One region of the Companilactobacillus farciminis KCTC 3681 genome, then DNA from elsewhere that is predicted to be linked to it. Evidence: riboswitches for the same ligand, from Rfam matches in the RefSeq annotation. Region 1 holds a riboswitch; the other holds the start of a gene.
The links. A riboswitch is a leader RNA that binds a small molecule or an ion and turns the genes downstream of it on or off. The one in region 1 is predicted to bind lysine.

Region 2: it holds a riboswitch for lysine, as region 1 does, so the genes downstream of both, LF20184_RS02645 (amino acid permease) here and lysA (diaminopimelate decarboxylase) in region 1, are expected to answer to the same signal.

What each region holds. Positions count from the first base shown of each region.
Region 1 covers NZ_CP017702.1:921,264-929,080, forward strand. Annotated here, with positions in the region: gene LF20184_RS04430 (aspartate kinase) at 1-1,345, opposite strand, end outside; lysine riboswitch at 1,490-1,671, shown strand; gene lysA (diaminopimelate decarboxylase) at 1,749-3,032, shown strand; gene dapD (2,3,4,5-tetrahydropyridine-2,6-dicarboxylate N-acetyltransferase) at 3,048-3,752, shown strand; gene LF20184_RS04445 (N-acetyldiaminopimelate deacetylase) at 3,755-4,912, shown strand; gene dapA (4-hydroxy-tetrahydrodipicolinate synthase) at 4,913-5,782, shown strand; gene dapB (4-hydroxy-tetrahydrodipicolinate reductase) at 5,792-6,565, shown strand; gene LF20184_RS04460 (aminotransferase class I/II-fold pyridoxal phosphate-dependent enzyme) at 6,657-7,817, shown strand, end outside.
Region 2 covers NZ_CP017702.1:555,683-563,499, forward strand. Annotated here, with positions in the region: gene LF20184_RS02630 (DUF916 domain-containing protein) at 1-645, shown strand, start outside; gene LF20184_RS02635 (hypothetical protein) at 849-3,086, shown strand; gene LF20184_RS02640 (helix-turn-helix domain-containing protein) at 3,355-4,872, opposite strand; lysine riboswitch at 4,964-5,143, shown strand; gene LF20184_RS02645 (amino acid permease) at 5,317-6,765, shown strand; gene serS (serine--tRNA ligase) at 7,135-7,817, shown strand, end outside.

The sequences.
Region 1 (7,817 bases):
TTTTGTAAATCTGTCTGACGGCTTCGTCGGCATCCGATTCTTGAACGCCTAGCATAATGGAGATTCGTGATGCACCTTGGTTGATCATATGGATGGCGATATTGTTGTTAGTTAGTGAGTCGATAATTTTGCCAATCGTATTGACGTTGTGAGCAATGCTTTCGCCAACGACCATGATGATAGCATAGTCGTCAATCCATTCCAGGTAATCAGGTTGCAAGACTTCTTTGACATCGTGACAAAGGTTGCTGATAGTAGTTTTGTCCAGTTTGGTACGGTCGAAAATAACTGTTAAATCATCAATACCAGAAGGCATGTGTTCGTAAGAAATATTGTATTTATAAAAGAGTTGCAAGAGTTTCAAAGTAAAGCCGACTTCTTTATTCAACAAATAGCGATGAATATAAAGGGCTGAAAAACGTTTGGAACAAGCAATCCCAGTGATTTCGTTTGAAGGATTGAATAAAAATTGTTCAGGAACGATCAAAGTCCCTTCAGCACTAGGGTTGTTGGTATTTTTAACATTGACTGGAACTTGTCCTTTGACCGCTGGAATGATGGCTTCATCTTGGAAGACTGAAAATCCCGCATAAGATAGTTCTCGCATTTCTCGATAGGACATCTTCTTGATTGCTTGTGGATGTTTGACAACGTGATTATTAGCAACGTAAATCGCATCAACATCAGTAAAGTTTTCGTACAAGTCTGCGTGCAATCCACGACTCAACATTGCTCCAGTGATATCAGAACCACCACGAGAGAAGGTAAAAATACTGCCATCTTGACTGTATCCAAAGAATCCTGGGAAGACTATGCGACTGTCTTCTGGTACATCAAAATTCTCTAAGTTGCGATAAGTATCTGGTGAAATATCGGCATCGTTTGGTTGTCCATGAACGATAATGCCAGCCTTTTTAGGATCAACGAAAACTGATTTAATGCCTTGGGAATTCAAAACTTCATTCAAAAGAATAGCATTGAGAAATTCACCGTGAGCTTTGAATGCTGCCATTAAATGTTCATTATCCGAATAATTTTCTTTAGCCAAATTGATTAATTTATCTTTTAGAAGTTTTATGACGGAATCATCAAGTTTAAAATAGTCGCTTATTTCGTGATATCTTGAGATAATCTCCTTGATAATATTAGTATGATCTTCATTTTCGATAACTTCATTAGCGTACTCGATTAACAAATCAGTAACTTTAGTATCGCCGTGGTATCGTTTTCCGGGAGCTGAAGTTACGATCACCTTTCGTTCTGAGTCATCTTTAATAATATTAATGACCTTTTCAAATTGTTCTCCGGTTGCGAGGGAACTGCCCCCAAACTTAACGACCTTCATAACTTACACCTCTAAAATTAAATAGTTTTTAATGATGAGTGTATCATTTTTCCCCATTATGACAAGAAAAAAATATTAATTATTAGAAATATGAGAATATTTTTAATATCACTTGACGTATTATGAGTGTTGTTATAATCTTATACCAACAAAAGAGGTCGCAATCGACATGAGTAAATGAGGGAGCTTCTGTAAGAGCTATGAACTTATTGAAAGGGGAAGTTGCCGAAGCACTAAATTTTACAGGATTTAGCGAGCTGGGGCGTATTAGAAGATGATACGAACTGTCGTGATCAAATAGTCGGTCACGTTGAGCTTATGACAAAATTGATGCAGATTATTTATGGATCTCTTTGTTATTAAGCAAGGAGATCTTTTTTATTTGGTAAAAGGAGCAGTGATTATGATAATAGATGATTTAAAGAGTGAAAATGGCCATTTGATGATTGGTGGCGTTGATAGTGTCGAGTTAGCAAAAAAATATGGAACTCCGCTTTATGTTTTTGATATTTCTCAAGTCCGTAGCCAAATAAGAAAATTTAAATCCGCGTTTGAAAAGAATAATTTAAAATATCAAATTAGTTATGCTAGTAAGGCTTTTGCTGTTAAAGCTATCTACCAAGTAATGAAACAAGAAGATGTTCATATCGACGTTGTTTCTGGTGGTGAATTGTATACCGCATTAAGTGCTGGCTTTCCAAGTGAAAAAATTAGTTTCCATGGCAACAACAAGTCTTACGATGAATTGTTGATGGCAGTCAAAGAACATGTCGGTGTGATCATGTTGGATAATTTCCACGAAATCGACTTGTTATCACAGATTTTAAAACAAGAAAAAGCTACGACTAAAGTAATGTTGCGTTTGACACCAGGAATTTCCGCACACACGCATAAATATGATCAAACCGGTCAAACTGATAGCAAATTTGGTTTCGATGTTGAATCTGGTCAAGCAGATAAGGCTATGAAATCAGTTTTGGATGATGAGAATATGGAACTTACTGGTATCCACGCTCACATTGGTTCTCAAATCTTTGGAACACAAGGTTTCGTCATGTTAGCTAAGAAGATGATGGAAATTGCCAAGAAATTCCAAGCTGAATTTAATTATTGGCCTAAAGTTATCAATCTTGGCGGTGGCTTTGGAATTAGCTATAACGAAGATGATGATCCAATCACTGCTGACGAATTCATTGGACAAATTGCTGATGAATTGAAGAAAACAAACAACGAAGTTCCAGAAATTTGGATCGAACCTGGTCGTTCAATCGTTGGACCTGCAGGTTATACACTTTATACCGTTGGTTCAAGAAAAGATATTCCTAATCTAACTTCTTATTTATCAGTTGACGGTGGCATGGGCGACAATATCAGACCAGCCTTGTATCAAGCTAAATATGAAGCTGTTATCGCTAATAAGATGGATCAACCAAATGAACAAACGGTTCACATAGCTGGAAAGTATTGTGAATCAGGTGATATCTTGATTGATCAACAACAATTGCCAAAAACAAAGCCGGGCGATATCTTGGCAATGTTAGATACAGGTGCTTACGGATATTCGATGGCAATGAATTACAATCGCAATCCTAGACCTGCAGTAGTTTTCGTTGAAGATGGTCAAGATAAGTTAGTCGTTAAAAGAGAAACTTATCAAGATTTAACTAGTTTAGATTTGGATTATTAATTGGAGGAAAGATTTATGAAAAAAATGAGTGCAGAAGAAATTATTAATTATATAGGAAACTCTAAGAAAATTACCCCTGTTAAAGTTTATGTTCAAGGGGATGTTTCAAATGTGAATTTTCCTTCAGATGTCAAAGTTTTTAAGAGTAATGATTTAGCAATTTTAATCGGAGACTACAAAGCAATTGAACCAATTTTAAAAGATAATGATTTTACTGATATTTATGTTGAAACAGCCGCTCAAAATTCAGCCGTACCAATGCTAGATATCAAACACATCAATGCTCGAATCGAACCCGGCGCTATCATTCGTGATCAAGTTTCAATCGGTGAAAATGCCGTGATCATGATGGGCGCAGTTATTAATATCGGTGCAGAAATTGGCGACAAGAGCATGATCGATATGGGAGCTGTCCTTGGCGGTCGTGCCATTGTCGGTAAGAATTCTCACATCGGTGCTAATGCTGTTTTGGCTGGTGTCGTTGAACCTGCTTCTGCTCAACCAGTAAGAATTGGTGATAACGTTATTGTCGGCGCTAATGCAGTCGTTCTAGAAGGTGTTCAAGTTGGTGACAATGCGGTCGTCGGTGCTGGTGCTATCGTAACTAAAGATGTTGCTGAAAATGAAGTTGTAGCCGGAGTTCCTGCTAAAGTTCTCAAAGTTAAAGATCAAAAAACAACTGATAAAACTAAAATTGAGAGTACTTTAAGGAAGTTATAATTATGGCTTTGACAGAGGAGCAATTAATTCAAATAAGAAGACATTTGCATACTATTCCCGAGCTATCGATGCAAGAAGTGAAAACACATGCCTATCTTCTCGAAGTGATAAAGCAATTTGACAAGACTAATTTGGAAATTAAAGAGCTACCAGAACTACCAACTGCTCTGTTGGTGTTAGTCAAAGGATCAAATCCTAAGCGCAATCTTGGTTATCGTTGCGATATGGACGCTTTGCCAGTAACTGAAGAAAATGGTTTGGACTATGCTTCAAAAAATCCAGGCGTGATGCATGCTTGTGGTCACGACATTCATATGACAGTTGGATTAGGAATCTTAAATTATTTCAGTGAGCATCAACCACTTGATAATTTGGTTTTCTTTTTTCAACCAGCTGAAGAAGCCGATAGTGGCGGCAAGGTTGCTTATGATTTAGGAGCATTTACTGGAGATTTTCACGTTGATGAATTTTATGGTCTTCATGACAATGCCCAACTAAAAACTGGTGTGATAGGTTGTCGCAATGGTACTTTATTTGCTGGAACGACTGAAGTAAACGTCACTATCAAAGGTAAGAGTGGTCATGCTGCTTATCCGCACTTGGCTAATGATGCTGTTGTAATTGCAGCCAATTTTATCCAACAAGTGCAAACAGTGATTTCTCGGAGTATCGACCCAGTAAAATGTGGCGTGATTACTTTTGGCAAGATGGAAGCTGGCGTGATTCGTAACGTTATCGCCGGTTCAGCTCGTTTAGAAGGTACGATCAGAGGTTTGACTCAAGACATGATTGAGTTTATCCGTCAACGTATCAGAGAAATTGCTGAAGGTTTAGAGAAGTCGTTTAATTGTGAAATTTCAGTGGAATACAATCAAGGTGGATATTATCCAGTCGAAAATAATCCTGCTTTGACGAAACGTTTTATTAATTATATGAAGAATAATTCTCAAATTGATTTTGAAGAAACTGAGCCCAAAATGACTGGTGAAGATTTTGGCTACTTGATCAACAAGATTCCTGGAACAATGTTTTGGCTCGGTGTCGATAGTAAAGGTGCACTTCATTCAGCGGATTTCTTGCCACATGAAGCTGCAATCAAAAAGGGGATTGATGCGATGGTCGGTTTCTTAAATTATCGTATGGATTTGGAGGAAGATTAGATGTTTGAAAATGTTGATTTAATGACAGCGATAATTACGCCGTTTGATGATAATGAAAAGATTGATTTTTCAGCCTTGAAAAAATTGACTGAACATCTACTAGCTACAGGCAGTAAAGGCTTTGTCGTTGGTGGCACGACTGGTGAAACGCCAACTTTGACTGAAGATGAAAAGTTGGAGCTTTATCAAAAGTTTGTTGAAATTGTTGACGGTCGTGTTCCTATCATTGCTGGTGCCGGTAGTAACAATACTGCTCAGACGATTGATTTTATTAAGAAAATCAGTCAGATCAAGGGAATCGATATGGCCTTAGTTGTAGTGCCTTACTATAACAAACCTAATCAACGTGGGATGAAAGCTCACTTTGAAACGATTGCCAAGAATTCGCCTTTGCCAATTATGATCTATAACATTCCTGGTCGAACCGGTGTTTTGATGGAAAAAGAAACTGTTGTTGAATTGGCCAAGAATCCTAACATTCAAGGTGTAAAGCAATGCAATACGATGGAAGACTTAGAATATATCGTTGAACATGCACCAAAGGATTTTAACGTTTATAGTGGTGAGGACGCTCAAGCACTCTTTGCTAAAGTTGTCGGTGCTAATGGTGTTGTGTCAGTTGCTTCACATCTTTATGGAACAGAAATGAGCGAGATGTATCAAGCTTTGGAAGAAGGCAACTATCAAATTGCTGGCAAGATCCAACGTCAATTGACACCTAAGATGGCTGCCTTGTTCATGTATCCTTCACCTTCACCGGTTAAGGCAGCTTTGAATCACGTTGGTTATCAAGTTGGTGGCTGTCGTTTGCCAATCTTAGCTTTGAATGAAGCAGAACAAACTAAGTTATTTAAAATTTTAGATCTTTAGGAGTTTTTTATGATAAAAGTTATTATTTCCGGCTTTTCTGGCTCGATGGGTCAAAAGGCTGTCAAAATGGTCGAAGATTCTGATAATTTACAATTAGTTGCTGGGTTCAACCCCATTGAGACCGATTTAAATCCTGAGAGTTATGGCCTTGATAAAAATGTGAAAATTTTTAATAAACTGACTGATATTGAAACGGATGCCGATATTTGGATCGACTTTTCCATTCCGAGTGCCGTTTTTGATAACACGAAATTTGCTATTGAACACAATATACGTCCAGTCATTGGAACTAGTGGAATGAGTGAAGAACAAACTGCTGAATTAAAGAAGTTAGCTGATCAAAAGCATCTTGGTGGTATTATTGCTTCTAACTTTGGATTATCAGCTGTCTTGATGATGAAATTTGCTCAAGTGGCAGCCAAGTATTTTGAAGAGTCAGAAATCGTTGAAAAGCATCATGAAGATAAAATCGATGCACCTTCAGGAACCGCTTTAAATACTGCTAGATTAATCTATGAAGCAAGAGGTCATGACCAAGTTCAACACAGTAGTGAGGATCCATTGCAGACCCGTGGTGGCGATTATCACGGGACTAAGATTCATGCCTTACGTTTGCCAGGCTTTGTTGCCGATGAAGAAGTTATCTTCGGTGGGGTTGGCGAAACTTTGACTATCTCGCAAAGTACGACTGACCGTCAATCATTTATGACTGGTGTAAAGTTAGCTATCAATGAAGTGGTGAAATTGGATCACTTAGTAATCGGTCTCGAACAAATTATTTAGAAATTATTTCAAAAAATTACAAAAACTCTAATAATTTAGTGAGTTTTGTATTAGAATTAAACTACATTTAATTTTTAAGGAGTGTTGAAGAATGCCAGAATTAGATTCATCAGTAAAAAATGTAGTAAACGAAACGATTGCCCCAATGGGTAGATCAATGATCAGAGAATTTGCTGAAAAATTTGCAAAGATTCCTGGTCTAGTTAAATTAACTCTTGGCGAACCAAACTTTAATGTACCCGAACACGTTAAAGCAGCTGCCATTGAGAGTATCAAGGAAAACGAATCTCATTATTCAGACCAAAAAGGTTTCTTGAGTCTTAGAGAAGCTATTTCAGGTTACTTGGATAAACAATTCGATCTTCAATACGATCCTGAAACAGAAGTTGTCGTAACTATTGGTGCTACAGAAGCAATCTTTGATACTTTTGCCGCCATTATTAACCCCGGTGATAAGGTGATTATTCCTACACCAACTTTTGCTCTATACATTCCGATTGTTAAGATCCTTGGTGGAATCCCAATTCAAGTTGATACAACTGCTGACGGTTTCCAATTGACTGGAAAACATTTGGCTAAAGTTATTGAAGAAGAAGGCGAAGATAAGGTTAAAGCCTTGATGCTAAACTTCCCAGGTAACCCAACTGGCTTTGTTTACTCAAAAGATCAATTGCAAGAACTCGTTGATGTGGTAAAAGACAAGAACATGTACGTTGTTTCCGATGAAATTTATGCTGAATTGACATACAGTCACAAGCATTTCTCAATGGCAAAACTTTTGCCAGGTAAAACAATTTTGATCAACGGTCTATCTAAGTCACATGCTATGACCGGTTACCGTATCGGTTACATTGCTGGACCAAAAGATTTTGTTGAACAAGCTAACAAGATGCATGCCTTTACCGTTACAGCTCCTTCTAACCCAGCTCAATTTGCTGCTGAAGAAGCTTTGAAGAATGGTATCGATGATCCAATCGCAATGAAGAAGATTTACCAAGAACGTCGTGATTACTTAGTTGATCAACTAAACGATATGGGTTATGAAACAATCTTGCCAGAAGGTGCTTTCTACACATTCTCCAAGATTCCTGAAAAATTCGGCTTGAGTTCAATTGAATTTGCCGATAAATTGGCCACTGAAGGTCTCGTTGGTGTAACACCAGGTGTTGCCTTTGGTAAAGGTGGCGAAGGTCATTTTAGAATTTCTTACGCCGCTTCAATGGAAGATATTCAAGAAGCTATGAAACGCTTG
Region 2 (7,817 bases), 370 kb from region 1:
AGTCCAACGAAATCTAAGAATATCAATATCAAGAATCAAGTTCGCTACGTCAAAGGGGTAGTTTTGCGCTCCAAAGACGATGGTGTCATGCCTGATATGCATTTGACTTCCGCTGCACCAAAGGCCGTAGCCGGTTCAACAGGAATTGCCTACACCTTGGACAATACAGCACCGATAAACATCAATAAAGTGTCTCTGAAGGCTGAAATCACTAATGGTAGTAAGAAGACCAACTACAGTGCAGATAACCTTCAAATCGCTCCTAATTCGCAATTCAACTACTTTATTCCGGTGAAGAAGTTAGATGCTGGAACTTACAAAGCACACATTACTTTGAAGAACGATTCTGGCTTTGAAAAGTCGTTTAATTACAATATTACTGTCAAACAACGTCAAGTTGATAACGTCAATGATGCTGCCGCACCAAAGCAAGAGTCCAATAACAAACAGTGGATTGGAATCATCGTCGGAATTATCGTCTTGATTGCGGTCGTAGTTTGGATGTACCTCTATTACTCACAACGTAATAAAGGCAACGGCGAGACTAAAGGTCGTGGCAAACTTAATATGAGAAGTACTAAGAAACCTGACAAATCAAAAGATTCAAGATCAGGTAGTACTCGTTCAGAACGTCATAAGAAATAGATAAAACTCGTCTTACTAATTTTGATTGGTAAGGCGATTTTTTTGTTCTCATAATTCAATAATCAAAAATAATTTTATTATTTATTAACGCCCAACACTTTAATTATGAACTATTATAAGAATAGAGATAATTGAGGGAGTGACGCGATACGTTCAGTAATAAAGGTAGACTGGCTATTATATCGGCTTTATTTATTATGCTCATGCCGTTTACTGCTCAAGTGGTTCTAGCAGATACTGACACCGACGTTATTAACGATGCACCAGTTGGTTTGGATATTTCCAAGTACTTTGATGTTGGGAACTTTGAAAAAACTTCGTCTGAGGATGGCGATTACGCTTATACGGATAATTCTGCCACGATTTATGACAATGCTAATGACACTTCGGACAAGCACAATGGTCGTGTGTTAGATATGGCTAAAAGTGGTGCCCCAGGAGCTGTCGGAGCTGCTTGGTCGAAGAATAGCAATAATAACTATATTGATATCAATAAGAAGCAAACTGTCTCCGTCTGGCTTTATTTTGGCTCAGGCGATGGTGCTGATGTCTTTGCCAATGGTGAGGGGATGTCACTGGTTCTTCAAAATGACCCCAGAAAAACTTCAGCTATGGGTGCTGGATATCAAGCCTTAGGTTCAATGGGTGCCGATACAGCCAAGATTACTTCTAATGGTACTAATGTGCTTGGAAATTGGAGCTGGGGTGAAGATTCAAGTTCTGGAGCTACGACCAATACGCCGGAACAAGCTGCTCAATCTGCGGTCGGTAACAGTATTGCTTTGAATTTTAAGGCCCAAGACAATACTTTGATGGGTAATAAATTGCAAGATCCGCTTAAAATCGCTGAATCAGCGGTAACTTATAAAGATTTTCTCCACACTGCTGGTAAAAAATCTATTTACTACACCTTGAATGGCTTTGATACTACTAATGGTAATGACACTCCACCAAAGACTTATCCTGGATATTTGAACTTGTTGAATACAGATTTTGGTGGCTCGATTCACTCATTGGTATTAGGAAATACCGGCAGTCCTTACGGTTTAATCAATCTGACTTATCCGGGAAATCCGATTTCTTATAAAGCTCTGGATTTGGATAGTATTCGTGGTGATGACACGAAATTGATAGCCAATATGACTACGATTGCTAACGGAAGTGAATGGGCTTATTTAACTGGTATTTCCAATAAAGGTAAAGCTTTGTCTACCTATCAAGCGGCGCCGACGAGAACTCACTTGACTGATGCTAACGACCCAAATGGCAATCCGGTTTACTGGCATCATTTGACTTTCACTTGGAATCCAGCCGAAAATGGCAATCCCGCTACTGTCAGCTACGATTACAACGACAAGTATCCTGACGGGACGACTAATACTGGCCAAACGCAATACTACGATGAAGTCAAAGAAACTATTCCCGTTGATCCGAGTGCTTTTGGCAATCCAACTGATGGAAAAGTTTACTGGGGCTTGACGGGTGCTAACAATACTGAGGCTAATTACAGTAAACTAGCCGTCTTCGAATCAATCCCCGCACTAGCCACTGCCACAGCGACTGCTTCATTGACTGATAATGATTTGAACAAAACTATCACTGACGATTCAACCGATAATACTGTCAAAAATGGCGATAATTTGAGTTTTGACTACAACTTGAAGTGGGATAGTACCTCACGTGAAAACTGGCAAGACATCGTCTCGAGTTTGAATTTACCAACGGACGTTACTTACCGCACGGCTACTATCACTTATAAAGATGCCAATGGCAATAGTAGTAGTCCCATTACGATTTCCGACGCCAAAGGGATGACCAATAGTACTTTGAATTACACTTTGACTAAGGACCTCGGAACAATCAACGCTAATAGTGGATATACGAGCGCTGACATCGTTTTGAACGGAACCGCCACTAATTCAACCGGCCAAGAAATAACCGTCTCACCAGCCCCATCAACTTTCAAAGGAAGCAATGCGATTGAAACGACGAGTACACCTCAGTTTAAAATTGAAGGCAACAAAGTCCCTGATAAAATTTTGAAATTGAACGTTTCAAAAGATTTAGACTTTCAAGATATTAATTATCAAACAATGAAGAAATATATCGATAGAAAAAGCGATTTTGATTTGACTGTAACAAGTCTTAGATCTCCTTGGAAACTAGATGTAGCCACGAATGGATTCTCACTAAACGGCAAATCTTTCCATGGCAATTTGGTTTATAAAAAGAGCCAAGCAAGTACCCAACCGTTGACCAGTTCAGATGAGTTGATAGCTCAAGACTTGAATTCGTATCAAGACAAAACCGTTAGCGACTTATCAGCCACTTGGACTAAAGATACTGGCCTGTTACTAGAACCAGATCAGAATCAAATTTCTCCTGCAGGTAAATATCAAGGAACACTAAATTGGACCTTGGTCAATTCAATTACAAATTAGACAAAATAATAGCTCTATAAGAATGTTGTAAACTGCATCCTTATAGAGCTATTTTGATTTTTAACGTAATTAAGAAGTAGAAGAACTATCTAGTCGGGAGCGAAAGCCCTGTGATGGCTCAGCCGCCAAATTTTCACTTAGCGATTTATCGCTTAGTGAAAGGCCTAGTTTTGAGATTTTGCGTCTTTGGGGCCATGCAAAAGCTCAAAATAGTGCCGGCAGCGTTCCAGCCAATCACAGGGCTTTTGCGGACGACGGCAGTATAGCACTACAATGCCTTTTTCTTCTTTTCTTCCTCTTGTTTAGTCTTGATCTTCTTAACATAAACTTGGTTCAACTGAATCAACAGCCAAATATAATCAGGACGCGTTGAAGAGATATCCCAAGGAATAACCTTCAAGTTCTCAGGATACTTCTTGCGTTCGATATCCAAAGGCAACACATCCAATGAAGTAATCAATACATCGACATCATCGAAAACATTGCTAGGAACGATTTCCACGAAGTCCAAAGTCCGGATATTTCTCAAAACAACTTCAGCGGTTTGATTACCAGGATCAATCAAGACTTTGACCTTGATAATATCTTCAGCACGAATGGTGGAGATATAACTAGGCAAAACTTGATATAAGTCTTTAGAAATCAACTCGGCAGCGTTGTAAATTCCGGGGAACTCATTTTGATCGATGTTAGAGAAGAATGTGTAGACGTCTTTGTACAAGTCGGTAAAGTTCTTCTCGCTATCTTCATTAGGGTACATCGAATCCAGATGCATCAAAGAATAAGGCGCCATGATGTAATAGAAGACGATATCACGCGTTACATAGGTCATAATATGTTTCAAAGTCTTTTGATTGTGGTAGAGCGACATATCATCGTGATAATGTTCCTTCAAGAAATCTATAAAGTGATAAACGAGCGCATAGAACTTCGGATTGATTCTGGCGTTAGCGTTGATTGGTTGCTCAAATGAGGTATCACTAGGTTGGAAGGCAGTTCTTCTGAAGAGGTTGACCAATTTGTTTTCATTGTCCAAAGCAGTTACTGGCACGATTGGATAGTCTTCTTGCGTCAAAATATCTTCGCCCAGATTTTGGGTACCAAAGACATCGCTGTAATATGGCAATTCGTCAATATAGTGACGTTTGATCAAGCGAATCCGAGAAATTGCTAGAAAATATTTTAATTGGAAGTGTACGATCGGGTTGTCGAAAGTAATATCGGTACGACCAATAATCTGGTCGATTGAGTTTTCTTGAATCAAACTAAATGGCCATTCTTGCCCGTGATATGTATACCAATAGACGTAGTATGCCATCCAACGGATGTTTTTCTCATTACCTTTGATTTCAAGTGTCGAGTTGGAAATCTTGAGACCAAAGTTTTTGAGAAAGGCTCTGAATTTGGACATTCTACGATTTAAAGTGGACTTACTCGTAAAGTGTTCGTCACTAAAGCTTTCAAATGACGGATTGGCATTAGTCAAACCATAATTGAAGGCTTGGAAAACGACTGAGTTTTTTACCAAAAATAGTCGGTAAGTATCAATGGAAACTTTTCTGAAGTCGATTGACTCGATTTTTGTGTCGGTAGGGTCAATATCGGGAGCGACATCAGCTAGATCTTCCAATAATGCTTGAAAAATATTATACGTTTTTTGGTAGGTGAATTGCAGTCGATTACTAATGTTACTTAAGTTTACTTCACGAGGAGGTAAAGATTTTATTACAGTAAGCATGCGGTATTTTTCTACGTCTTGCTTAACTAAGAAAATTTGCTCCAACATTTGTCTTCCCCCGGTAACGTTTAATTAAAATATTTTAATAATAAATGAAACACTACTTGCTACTATCTTAACATTTATTTATAATGTTTTGTAATCAGATAGAGGTGCAATCTTTATTATTAATATTTTGGAGTATGGATAGGGTACTTTGAAAAGATATGAAAGGAAAGTTTGCCGAAATCAATTATCCCTACTTGGTAATTTGATTGGGCTGCTGCTTAATAGGTGGTGGACTGTCGATTTTAGAGAGTGGAGAATGGCATTCGGGTTCTGGGCAAAAGCACAGGGACCTGCTATTCGCGACTCGTTTCCGCAATATTGCCGGCAAACGAAGACACTCTCTAATTCGTTGAGCTATTGATTAATGGGATAATTATAATCCTTATTGTCGGTAGTTCCTCTGATAATAAGGATTTTTTTTATATCCAAAAAGGGGAATGAAAGATGGAAAATAATGATGTGAATAGGTCGTTGAAGACCCGTCATTTGTCGATGATCGCACTTGGTGGGTCAATTGGAACCGGTTTGTTTGTGGCAAGTGGTTCCTCAATTTCAACAGCTGGTCCTGGAGGTGCCTTGATAGCTTATGTGGCTATTGGTATTATGGTTTACTTCTTGATGACTAGTTTGGGAGAGATGGCAACTTACATGCCAGTTTCCGGCTCATTTGCGACATATGCTACCAAATTCATCGATCCTGCTTTTGGTTTTGCGTTAGGTTGGAATTATTGGTTCAACTGGGCGATTACTCTAGCGGTCGATTTATCCACAATTTCTTTAGTTGTAAAATATTGGTTCCCAAGCTGGACCTCATGGAAAATCAGTTTGACTTTTATGATTGTTCTATTGGTAATCAACTTTATCTCTGTAGGTTCATTTGGTGAAACTGAATACTGGTTGTCATCAATCAAAGTTACCGCCGTTATCATCTTCTTGATTGTCGGCGTCTTAAGTATATTAGGAATTTTAGGAAATCAAAACTTTGTTGGCTTGACAAATTATACATATAAGAAAGCACCTTTCGTTGGAGGCGTTCCAGCGATTCTAAGCGTGTTCGTAGTTGCCGGGTTCTCCTTCCAAGGTACTGAGTTGATCGGTATCACAGCGGGTGAATCAGCAACTCCTGAAAAGAGTATTCCTAAGGCTATCAAACAAGTCTTCTGGAGAATTCTTTTGTTCTACATTTTGTCTATTGCTATTATCGGTGCTTTGATTCCTTATACTAGTCCAAATCTTTTGGGATCAGACGCTGGTGATATTGCTATCAGTCCCTTTACGATTGTCTTCAAGAAAGTTGGGATTCCACTAGCTGCCGGAATTATGAATGCTGTTATTTTGACATCAGTTATTTCTGCGGCTAACTCAGGACTATATGCTGCCAGTCGTATGCTTTGGTCAATGAGTAAAAATAATATGGCACCAAGGGTTTTTGAAAAAACTAATGGTCGTGGTGTGCCAGTCTTTTCACTTCTACTAACTGCTTTAGTTGGTGGAGCAGCCTTATTCACTAGTTTGTATGGTGATTCATTCTACGAACTATTGGTTGCTGCCAGTGGTTTGACCGGATTTATCGCTTGGATTGGGATTGCCTTTTCTCATTATCGTTTCAGAAAAGCTTACTTGTACAAAGGCTACAAACTTGATGACTTGAAGTACAAAGCTAAGTGGTTCCCATTTGGTCCAATTTTAGCCATCATCCTAGGTATCATCATTATTATTGGTCAAGATGTGCGTTCAATGGTTGACTTCAATATTGGCCGTCTCTTGATCAGTTACAGTGGTTTGATTATTTTGTTCGTATGTTGGATCTATTACAAGGTCAAGCATAAGACAAAGTTCTTGAAGCTAGAAGATATCGATGTTGAAGCTACTAAAAATGGTGGTCATTACTAGTTGATATTTAGAACATTTTAAATTATGATTAACAATGAATATAAAGCTAAGAGAGTGCCTACTCACAAACCTTTCAGAGAGACGATGGTCGGTGAAAATCGTCAAGGTTTTATTCCAGCATTCTGGCAACGGGTAATTCCGTTCGGGTTGATCCGATAAAATCTGAAAGTGCAGGGTATTTGTATACTCTGAAACTGGGTGGTACCGCGAATGGTCGATTCGTCCCTTTATTGGGATGTTTCGACCTTTTTTTATATTAGAGAGCGGAACAAGGACGGCTAGCCCTTGAGTAGCTCGTTTCCGCTATACTGCAGGAAACAAGTTACATAGGCTAATCGTGCAAGTTCACAAATAATGGAGGATGAATTTATGTTAGACATTAAGCTAATCAGAAAAGACCCTGAATGGATCAAAAATAAATTAGCTTCACGCGGCGTTACTAGTGAAGAAATCGACGAATTGCTTTCATACGATGAAAAACGTCGTGAATTGTTAGTTAAGACAGAAACTTTGAAGGAAGAAAGAAATAAGGTTTCTCAAGGAATTGCTAACAAGAAACGCAATAAAGAAGATGCTAGTGACGAAATCGCTGCTATGAAACAAGTTGGTGCCGATATCAAGAAAATCGATGCTGATCTTGAAGAAACACAAGGCAAAATGAACTACATCTTAGTTCGTCTACCTAACATTCCTGACGATTCTGTTCCCGTTGGTCCTGACGAAAGTACTAACGTTGAAATCAGAAAAGTCGGTGCCGTTCCTAAGGAAAACTTCAAACCAAGACACCACTGGGATATCGGTGAAGAACTAGGAATCTTAGACTTTGAACAAGCTACTAAAGTTTCTGGCTCACGTTTTGTTTACTACATTGGTATGGGTGCTAGACTTGAACGTGCTGTTTACAACTTCATGTTGGACCAACACCAAAAAGAAGGCTATACAGAAGTAATCCCTCCATACTTGGTTAACAACAATGCCATGTTTGGTACTAGTCAATTCCCTAAGTTTACTGAAGATGTCTACACGGTTATGGTTGATGAAAATCCATTGAC